Regions from separate parts of the Mesorhizobium bavaricum genome, predicted to be linked through region 1. Evidence: riboswitches for the same ligand, from Rfam matches in the RefSeq annotation. Region 1 holds a riboswitch; each other region holds the start of a gene.

Region 1 (2,193 bases):
AGCGGCCAGTTGGCGAGACTGCCGGACGCCGGATCGAAGGATGATTCCGCCGAGCCGGCGGCGTCTTCGGCGAGATTGACGAAGACAAAACCGCGCCACACCGACAGTGCCACGCGATAAAGCGGGTGATCGGCCTTGTCGAAACCGTCCGGCAGCGATTTCGACGGAACGCGCACGAGATCGCCGCGCAGCGAATAGGACCAGGCATGATAGGGGCAGGTGATCAGCCGCGCCTTCAGCCGGCCTTCGCTCTCCTGGCAAAGCTGCGAACCGCGATGGCGGCAAGTGTTGTGGAAGGCGCGCAGTTCGCCGGTCTCGTCACGCAGCACGACGATTTCCTGCGTGCCGACGCGAAAGGTGCGGAAGCAAAGCGGCTGCGCAAGGTCTGCCTCGCGGCAGACGAGCAGCCAGCTTCTGTACCAAATGGCGTCGAGGTCGCGCTGATAGCTGCCCGTATCCCAATAGGCCGATGATGGCAGCGTCGGTTCGGCCCGGGTCAAGCCGTTGTAGGGATCGCGGTCGCTGGCAATGGGCTGCATGGCTGGCTTCCTCTAGAGTTGCTAGCCGACACCCGGCCACGGGAATTGTCAATTGTTGGGCCGGTGCCCGATTTGTGCACTTTCGGCGACAATGCATTCTTGCATCATGCATGTCGTGATCCCAAAACCGCTCCGCACTTTCGGCGACATGCATTGTCGGAATTTGGTTTGCCGGTCGCGGCGATTTTCCCTATAGTCGCGCTGTCGTCGGTTCCGTTTGGAGCCAAGAGGGAATGCGGTGCGGGCGAATGTCTTGCCCAATGCCGTGGCTGCCCCCGCAACTGTGTGCGATAGTCCTCTCCATATGCCACTGAAGGTTTTCTTCGGGAAGGTGGGGAAGGGCGCTGATCCGCGAGCCAGGAGACCTGCCGGCGACAGGAAACTGACTTCTATGCCCTCGGGTGGAGGGCGAAAGGACAAGACATGACTACCGCTTCCGTCTCCCTCGGCGCCTCCGTCTCCTCGCAGTCGCGCTTCATGCAGCTTGCGCTCGTGGCGCTGCTTGGCATCTTCGTGGTCGGTTTTGTCGGCTTCTCGCATATCGATGCGGTCCACAATGCGGCTCACGACTATCGCCATTCGATGGCGTTTCCCTGCCACTGACGAGGAATTTGACATCATGAACCTGTTTCGCAACGTCGTGTTCATCGCGGCGATCGCAGGGCTCGTGGCTGGCGTCGTTCTCGCCTGCATGCAGGCCTTTGCCACCGTGCCGCTGATCCTCAAGGCGGAAGTCTACGAGCAGGCCGGCGGCGGCCATCACCATGACCATGCCGCTCCGGCCGCAACGGATACCAATGCCATGAGCACAGCCGCCCCGGCGGGGAACGCCATGAGCTCTGCCGCCCCGGCGCCGGCGGAAGCAGTCGCTCCGGCAGCGGAAGACGAAGGCTGGGCACCGGCCGACGGTTTCGAGCGTTTCGCCTTCAGCGTGGTTGCCAATATCGTCACTGGCATCGGTTTCGCACTGATCCTGGTCGCGGTTTCCGAATTCGCCGGCGGCATCCGCAACTGGCGCCAGGGGGTGTTCTGGGGCCTGGCCGGCTTTGCCGTGTTCACGCTGGCGCCCGGCCTCGGCCTGCCGCCGGAATTGCCGGCGATGCCGGCTGCCGATCTCACGCAGCGCCAGATCTGGTGGTGGGCAACCGTGGCGGCGACCGCGGCGGGTATCGGCCTGATCGCGTTCCGCAAGTCGCTGCCGCTTGTGATCCTGGCCGTGTTGCTGATCATTGCGCCGCATATTGTCGGCGCACCGCAGCCCGACAGTTTCGAGACCCCGATCCCGGAGGGTCTGCATCATCAGTTTGTGGTGGCGGTGACGGTGACCAATCTGGTGTTCTGGCTGGTTCTCGGCGCGGTCGTCGGCGTGGTGCGCGGCCGCTTCACCGGTACCGCGACCAGCCTGCGCGACAGCTTTGCCTGATCGCAGCAAGCTGACCTTCATCATCGGTGGTGCGCGCTCCGGCAAGAGCGCGCATGCCGAAACCCTGGCGACGACCTTGCCGCCGCCGTGGGCCTATATCGCCACTGCGCAAGCCTATGATGACGAGATGCGTGAGCGCATCGCGTTGCACCGCTCGCGGCGCGGTGAAGGGTGGACGACCATCGACGCACCGCTCGATCTCGCAGGCGCGCTTGAGGCCCTGCCGGACAA
Region 2 (2,193 bases), 1.5 Mb from region 1:
AAAAGGCGAGGCGTTTCAAGGTAAGTGCTCCTTTGTTGAACAGGGATTGGGCGGAACGGCTTCGATCAGGATGGCGGCGCGGCGCGGTTCGGCACCTCGAACACCGTCAGTTCGCGGTCTTCGGTCGGATGGCGCAGACGAAAGACGTCGACGCCGAAAATCTCGCGGATCAGCTGTTGGGTCAGCGCTTCGCGCGGCGCGGCGAACGCTTGCAGGCGGGCATTGTTCATCACCGCGACCCTGGTGGCGAAGGGGGCCACCAGGGCCAGATCGTGCAGCACCGCGATCACCGTCATGCCGAAGCCGGCCACGAGTTCGAGCAGTTCGCCACGGGCGCGCGGGTCGAGGTGGTTGGTGGGCTCGTCGAGGAACAGAATTTTTGGCTCCTGCGCGATGGCGCGCGCCAGCTGGGCGCGCTGGCGCTCGCCCCCCGACAGCGAGCCGATGGTGCGGCCAAGCAGCGGCAGCAGGCCGGTCCGGCGCAGCGCGTCGACGACAATGTCGCGTTCGTCGCTCCTGCGCCTCAGCCCGGCGTGCGGAACCCGGCCAAGCTCGACATAGTCGATCACCGCCAGCCGCGGATCGGGCTGGTCGGTCTGGCCGACCACGGCGATATGCAGTGCCCGCTCGGCGGCCGAAATCCTGTCCAGCCGGCGCCCGCCAAGCTTCACCTCGCCGGAACTTGGCCGCAGCATGCCCGACAGCATGCGCAGCAGCGTCGTCTTGCCGGCGCCGTTGGGGCCGATGATGGCGAGGCGATCGCTCGCGGCCACCGACAGGCTGACCGCATGGACCAGATCCCGGCCATTCGCCATGGCACTGAGGTCACGCGCTTCGAGAACCGGCGCTGTCATCGGCTGTTTCCCGCCGGATTGCCCGGGCCCGGGATGCGGGCCAGCGTCTTGCCGGCCAACCCCGCCGGGCGCTGTCCCGAATTGCACCAGCCATCGGCGAGCGAGGCATAGAGCTTGGCGAATCGCACGAGATCGACGACATCGGCCTGCGCATCGATGGAGCCGAAGAGATAGGCAGCCTTGCCCGATGCCTGGAAGGCTACCGTCAAGGGCCTTGCACAGCCGGCCATGCAAGCCACGCCCTCGACCGTGAAGCCATGCGCCACGGCGGGTTCATGGTGGGCCGAGAGCCGGGAACGCAAATCGGAGCACAAATTTTCACCCGACCTGATCCCTGTCGGGACGTCGCGGCAAAGCGTGCAGACAATAATGCGGTGAATACGATCTGTGGCGCCGTCCAACTTTCCGTCTTTCTCGATTGGCGACGGAAGGATGTTGGCGAATCGGCCGACAAGACCGACGTCCACGTCTCCTCCCGGCACACCCCGTCCGGTCAACTCATGCTGATGGCAGGTCTCCTGGCTCGCGGGTCGTTGCGCCATCCTGCCTTCCCAGCCTTGCCGGCCAGTGGCATTTACGGATTTTGCTCGCCGCTTACAGTTGCGGGGGCAGCCACGGCCTCGACCCTTTGGGGATCTCACCGTGTTCCCTTTTCACCCCTTGCCTTGCGGCCAGGGGACCATCACCGGGCCAGCGTAGATTTCCATCGATCGCATCGCAACGGTTTTTTGCGACGTCGCGGCTCCATTCAAATGTAATAACATTACGTTTGAAGCGATATTCCGCGACGATGTCAACTCCACTTGTCGCGCAACACGGCGGCGGCAGTGGCAGCTGCTCGAAATGGGCTCGCCGCCGGAGGTAGAAGGTGGCCGTGGGGCCGAGCGAGTTGGCACTACGGTTGCCGAGGGCGAGAACCTTGACGGCGCAAGCGGCGGCAGTCTGTAGTCGCGGCAGGCTCGGCCGACAGAGGAGGTGCCATATGGAAAAGATCATCCTGGACTGCGACCCAGGGCATGATGACGCTATCGCCATCCTGCTGGCGGCAGGCAATCCGAAGATCGATCTCCTCGGTATCACCACGGTTTCGGGCAACCACAATGTCGAGAACACCACGCGCAATGCGCTTTCCGTATGCACCGCCTATGGCATCAAGGTACCGGTGGCGAAGGGCTCTCCCGGCCCGCTCCTCATCGATCAGGTGCTGGCTGTCGAGATCCACGGCGAGACCGGGCTCGACGGCCCCGTACTGCCGCCCGCCTCGTTCGAGCTCGATAGGCGGCACGCCGTCGACTTCATCATCGACACCGTCATGGCGCATGAGCCGAAGACGATCACT
Region 3 (2,193 bases), 2.0 Mb from region 1:
TCAAAATCGTCCTCGGTCAGGTTGATCTCGGCCAATGGATCTCGGTGATGAGCGTCGAACCCGGCCGAAATGATGATCAGGTCCGGCGCGAAATTGTCGAGCGCCGGCAGGACCCGCGACAGGAAGGCGTCGCGGAAAACCTCGCTGCCGGTCTGCGGCGCCAACGGTGCGTTGACGATGTTGCCGGCGCCGGTTTCGCTCTTTGCCCCGGTGCCGGGATAGAGCGGCATCTGGTGCGTCGAGCAATAGAGCACCGTCGGATCGTCCCAGAAAATATCCTGCGTGCCGTTGCCGTGATGCACGTCCCAGTCGACGACGGCAACGCGCTCGACGCCATGTTTCCTCTGTGCATGGCGCGCCGCAATCGCCGCCGTGTTGAAGAGACAGAAGCCCATGGCCGTGGTCTTTTCGGCATGGTGGCCGGGCGGCCGCGCGGCGACGAAGACATTGTCGGCGCGGCCTGTGAAAACGTCGTCCACGGCAGCGTTGGCAGCACCAATCGCCGTGATCGCCGCTTGCCAACTCTTCGGGCTGGCGGTGGTGTCGGCGTCGATGCGGGCAATGCCCGTGTCGGGAATGGATGCGCGGACGCGGGCGACGAAATCGGCGGGATGCGCGTAGAGGATGGTGGCCTCGTCGCCCTCCGGCGCCTGGACGCGATCGAGCGTGGCAAAAGCCTCGTCGTCGAGCACACGCTCGATGGCGCGCAAGCGGTCGGGCCGCTCGGGATGGCCGGGCGGCGTGATGTGCTCGAGGAAGATCGGATGGCTGTAGAGACGGGTGGTCATCGCCCTAATCTAGTGACCCGGATCGACAAAGGCCATGCGCAGGCGGTTGATGACTGGGGAAAATCACGCCTGCGTCCATTGGTGTCGCTACGGGCATTGGCGTCGCCAGTGCTTCGGCGTAAGGTCGCCGCCACTGCCTGGTGCTCGCCGCAAGCGAGAGAATCGGGAACACGGTTGAATTCCGTGGCGTGCCCAACGCTGTGAGGGGGACCGCGCCGGTAAATGCCACTGTCGATGACGGGAAGGCACCGGACGCGGGTTGATCCCGAGCCAGAAGACCGGCCTGGCAGGTATCGTCGTCCGCATGGTCAGGCGGATGACATCTACTGCAATCGCAAGGGGACACGCGATGCCGGAACACATGACCGCTCCAGTTGGCGACGGATTTGACCAAAGTGCACGCAACGCGGTTTACCGCGCCATGTTCACGCGGCGCGATGTCCGCAGCCATTTCCTGCCCACCGCGCTCGAAGATGATGTGCTGGCGCGGCTGCTGCTTGCGGCCCATCACGCCCCATCGGTCGGCTTCATGCAGCCATGGAACTTCATCGTCATTCGCGACACCGAGCGACGGCAGAAGGTGCGCGACCTGTTCCTGGCGGCGCGCGAACAGGAGTTGCCAGCCATCGCGGAAGAGCGACAGGCGCTCTACCGCAAGCTCAAGCTGGAAGGCATCTGCGAAAGCGCGCTCAACATCTGCATCACCTGCGACCGCCAGCGCTCGAAGGGTTCGCCGCTGGGGCGCTGGCACAATCCGGAGATGGACCTCTACAGCACGGTTTGCGCGGTGCAGAACTTCTGGCTGGCGGCGCGCGCCGAAGGTGTTGGTGTCGGCTGGGTCAGCATCATCGAGGCGCAAGCGTTGAAAGACCTGCTGTCAATTCCAGAGCATGTGACCCCGGTCGCCTATCTCTGCGTCGGCCGCGTCTCGGAGTTCGCGCCAAAACCGGACCTTGAAACGCACGGCTGGGGACGCCGCCTGCCGTTGCCGGAGCTGATCATGAGCGAGATTTTTTCCGGGCAAGGCGAAGCGCCGCTCAAATCGACCGTAACGCGCCTCAACGCTGTCGGCGCCGCACCGGCGACGGCGACCGCCGCTGATCAGCCTGTCGCGCCGGCCGTGCCCCAGCGCGAGCCACCGAAGGAGGCCAGCGCCTTGTCCTTGAGTTCCCTGAATTTCGACGACGCTTCGGCCAGCCGGGCGTCCCACTCGGGATCGGGCACCTGGCCCTCGATGGTCCTGAAATAGACCTGCATCAGGCAGGCGATGGCGAAGGGTTCGATGAACGCGGCCTTGAAAGCCCAGGCGAAGACAATGGCGAGCACGAAGGCCCAGCCCGCGAGCTGCCCGGGCATGAGGAAAAGAATGGCACCGGCCGGAGCCAGCATCAGCAGGAAGATGACG
Region 4 (2,193 bases), 3.1 Mb from region 1:
TGGACGAGCCATTTGGTCGTCACCGCCGTTTCCGTGGCGCTGATCGGCAGCACGCGAAACGTCACCGCGTGGTCGATGAGGATGTGGTTCCATGTCGTCGGATAGTGATAGTGCATCAAGGTGCCGATCCGGTCGGCGGAGACGGTGTCGGAGAGGTTCTTCTTCACCGCCCGCTTGCCGTTCATGGTGTAGCTGACGGCGTCGCGCAGCAGCGGCGCGCGGGTGGCGCGGTACTGTCCGGCCGCATCGATGCGGAATTTGCTCGGCAGGCCGGCCGCTTCGCATTTCGCCCAGTGCGCAAGCATTTCCGGGTCGCTGTCGGCCCCCTGCACGCCGGTCACCGTCGGTGCCTCTGGGAAAGTTTTGCAAAGCTCCGGGTGATTGCCGGCGCAATGGTAGCACTCGCGGTTGTTTTCCCAGACCAGCTTCCAGTTGCCCTTCTCGACAATGGTCGACTCGAACGCCACCTTGGCCTCGCGCAGCCGGTGCGGCAAAAGGTAGGGCTCGATCATAGCCCGCATCGGTGCGAAATCCGCCGGCTCCTTGCCCAGGCAGATGAAGATGTAGCCGCCGACACTTTCACAGGCGATGGGCTTCAGGCCGAACTGGCTCTTGTCGAACCCGTCCGCCATCTGCCGGGCAAACAACAGCCTTCCGTCCAGCTCATAGGTCCACTGGTGATAGGGGCAGACCAGCTTTGCCGCCGTGCCCTTGTCTGAATTGCAGACTCGGCTGCCGCGATGGCGGCAGGAATTGTGAAAGGCGTTGATATTGCCCTTCTGGTCGCGGACAAGGACGACCGGATAATCGCCGATCTGCGCGGTAATGTAGCTGCCCGGCTTGGGCAGCTCGCAATCATGGCCGATGAACAGCCAGTCGCGATACCAGATCAGCTCCATGTCGAGCTTGAAATAGTCGGGATCGGTGTAAAAAGGCTGCTCGAGCGAGAAGCCGTTCCTGCGGCCCTGCAGCAGCCTCAGCATATCGTTGCGCGCGTCCATGTCCTGTCCTCATAGCCAAGGACTGAACTGGTGGTGATGGAGGAAGGATCGGACGCAGGCCGGCGAAGCGCCGGACATGCACTATCCACCTCTTGACCGCCCACCGCGATCAGTCGAGTTCAAATATCTCGGGCTGGTTTCCGGGCTCTGGAGTGTCCTTGCGGACGGTCGCGACACCTTCCCAGGCGTTTGCCCAGTGGTCTCCCGTTGCGACTTGAACTCCACCACCGTTGCGGGGGCAGCGCCGGATTCTGACCGGCTTCCCAATTCTCCGCTTCGTCGTCACGAAGCGGCACCTGAGATGACATGATCTAATCACGATCGCGGGCGCGCCATCGGCATGAAAACGACATCGTATCCATGCGGCGCGACACGCATGCGAAACGTTCCGGCCGGCTATTGCGGAGCCGAAATCCGATCTCCTAGGCAGCCATCGCCGGCTGCAATCTCTTCGAATCCGACCCCTTGCCGGGGCCTAAGAAAGGTTAACGGTTTCGAAAAGTGACTATTAGCAACTTCTAAAATCGAACCGAACGGTTCGTTTCTGTTGACGGTGCGTGCAGGACGGTGTGAACGCTGGGCCTCCGACACAGTTGGTGATCGGGGTGCCAATTTTACATAACTATTTGATATCAAGAAGAAAAACAACTGGTGTGGACGCTCTTGGCACAATTTCAAGTGGCAGATTCTTGGTCCACGCGGAACAACTTCGTGATTGGAAATGGCTGGATGGCTTTCCCACATCGGGGCGGTCCGAACGACGCGATTTCATCCCAAGACACGCCGCTAGACGGACGGGAAAAATACTGGAGTACCTAAAATGAAAAAGATCATTCTCACTGCCGCCGCCGTTCTGGCCATTTCCGGCAGCGCCTTTGCTAACGGTAGCGACCACTATGGTTCGAACGCCCCGGTAGCCACTGCTGTCGACAGCTCGCAGACCGCTTCGATCAAGAAGTCGGAACCGGCTGCTCAGACGCCTGTCCAGGGCAGCGACCGTAATCTCTTCGGCCACTAACGCCGATTCCCAGAAGGCGGCGGGCTCGCCCGCCGCCCTGGCAAAATCCAGAAATTCAGGAGAGCTAAAATGAACAAGATCCTTATTGCTGCCGCCGCCGTTCTGGCCATTTCCGGCAGCGCTTTCGCCGGAAGCGACAACTTTGGCTCCAAGGGCGCCAATCAGCCTGCCGCC

Evidence for each region. A riboswitch is a leader RNA that binds a small molecule or an ion and turns the genes downstream of it on or off. The one in region 1 is predicted to bind cobalamin.
Region 2: linked by a shared signal. The riboswitch ahead of AC1RZR_RS25895 (DUF1636 family protein) and the one ahead of AC1RZR_RS18445 (CbtB domain-containing protein) in region 1 are both predicted to bind cobalamin.
Region 3: linked by a shared signal. The riboswitch ahead of bluB (5,6-dimethylbenzimidazole synthase) and the one ahead of AC1RZR_RS18445 (CbtB domain-containing protein) in region 1 are both predicted to bind cobalamin.
Region 4: linked by a shared signal. The riboswitch ahead of AC1RZR_RS03125 (aromatic ring-hydroxylating oxygenase subunit alpha) and the one ahead of AC1RZR_RS18445 (CbtB domain-containing protein) in region 1 are both predicted to bind cobalamin.

Annotation. Positions count from the first base shown of each region.
Region 1 is NZ_CM165566.1:3,764,190-3,766,382, forward strand. It holds gene AC1RZR_RS18440 (aromatic ring-hydroxylating oxygenase subunit alpha) at 1-539, opposite strand, end outside; cobalamin riboswitch at 731-926, shown strand; gene AC1RZR_RS18445 (CbtB domain-containing protein) at 963-1,142, shown strand; gene AC1RZR_RS18450 (CbtA family protein) at 1,159-1,962, shown strand; gene cobU (bifunctional adenosylcobinamide kinase/adenosylcobinamide-phosphate guanylyltransferase) at 1,955-2,193, shown strand, end outside.
Region 2 is NZ_CM165566.1:5,285,683-5,287,875, forward strand. It holds gene AC1RZR_RS25885 (ABC transporter substrate-binding protein) at 1-19, opposite strand, end outside; gene AC1RZR_RS25890 (ABC transporter ATP-binding protein) at 66-854, opposite strand; gene AC1RZR_RS25895 (DUF1636 family protein) at 851-1,336, opposite strand; cobalamin riboswitch at 1,346-1,553, opposite strand; gene AC1RZR_RS25900 (nucleoside hydrolase) at 1,837-2,193, shown strand, end outside.
Region 3 is NZ_CM165566.1:5,750,145-5,752,337, forward strand. It holds gene AC1RZR_RS28150 (histone deacetylase family protein) at 1-788, opposite strand, end outside; cobalamin riboswitch at 910-1,089, shown strand; partial or broken gene bluB (5,6-dimethylbenzimidazole synthase) at 1,150-1,767, shown strand; gene AC1RZR_RS28160 (hypothetical protein) at 1,890-2,193, opposite strand, start outside.
Region 4 is NZ_CM165566.1:656,437-658,629, reverse strand. It holds gene AC1RZR_RS03125 (aromatic ring-hydroxylating oxygenase subunit alpha) at 1-1,001, opposite strand, end outside; cobalamin riboswitch at 1,116-1,316, opposite strand; gene AC1RZR_RS03120 (DUF680 domain-containing protein) at 1,822-2,019, shown strand; gene AC1RZR_RS03115 (DUF680 domain-containing protein) at 2,089-2,193, shown strand, end outside.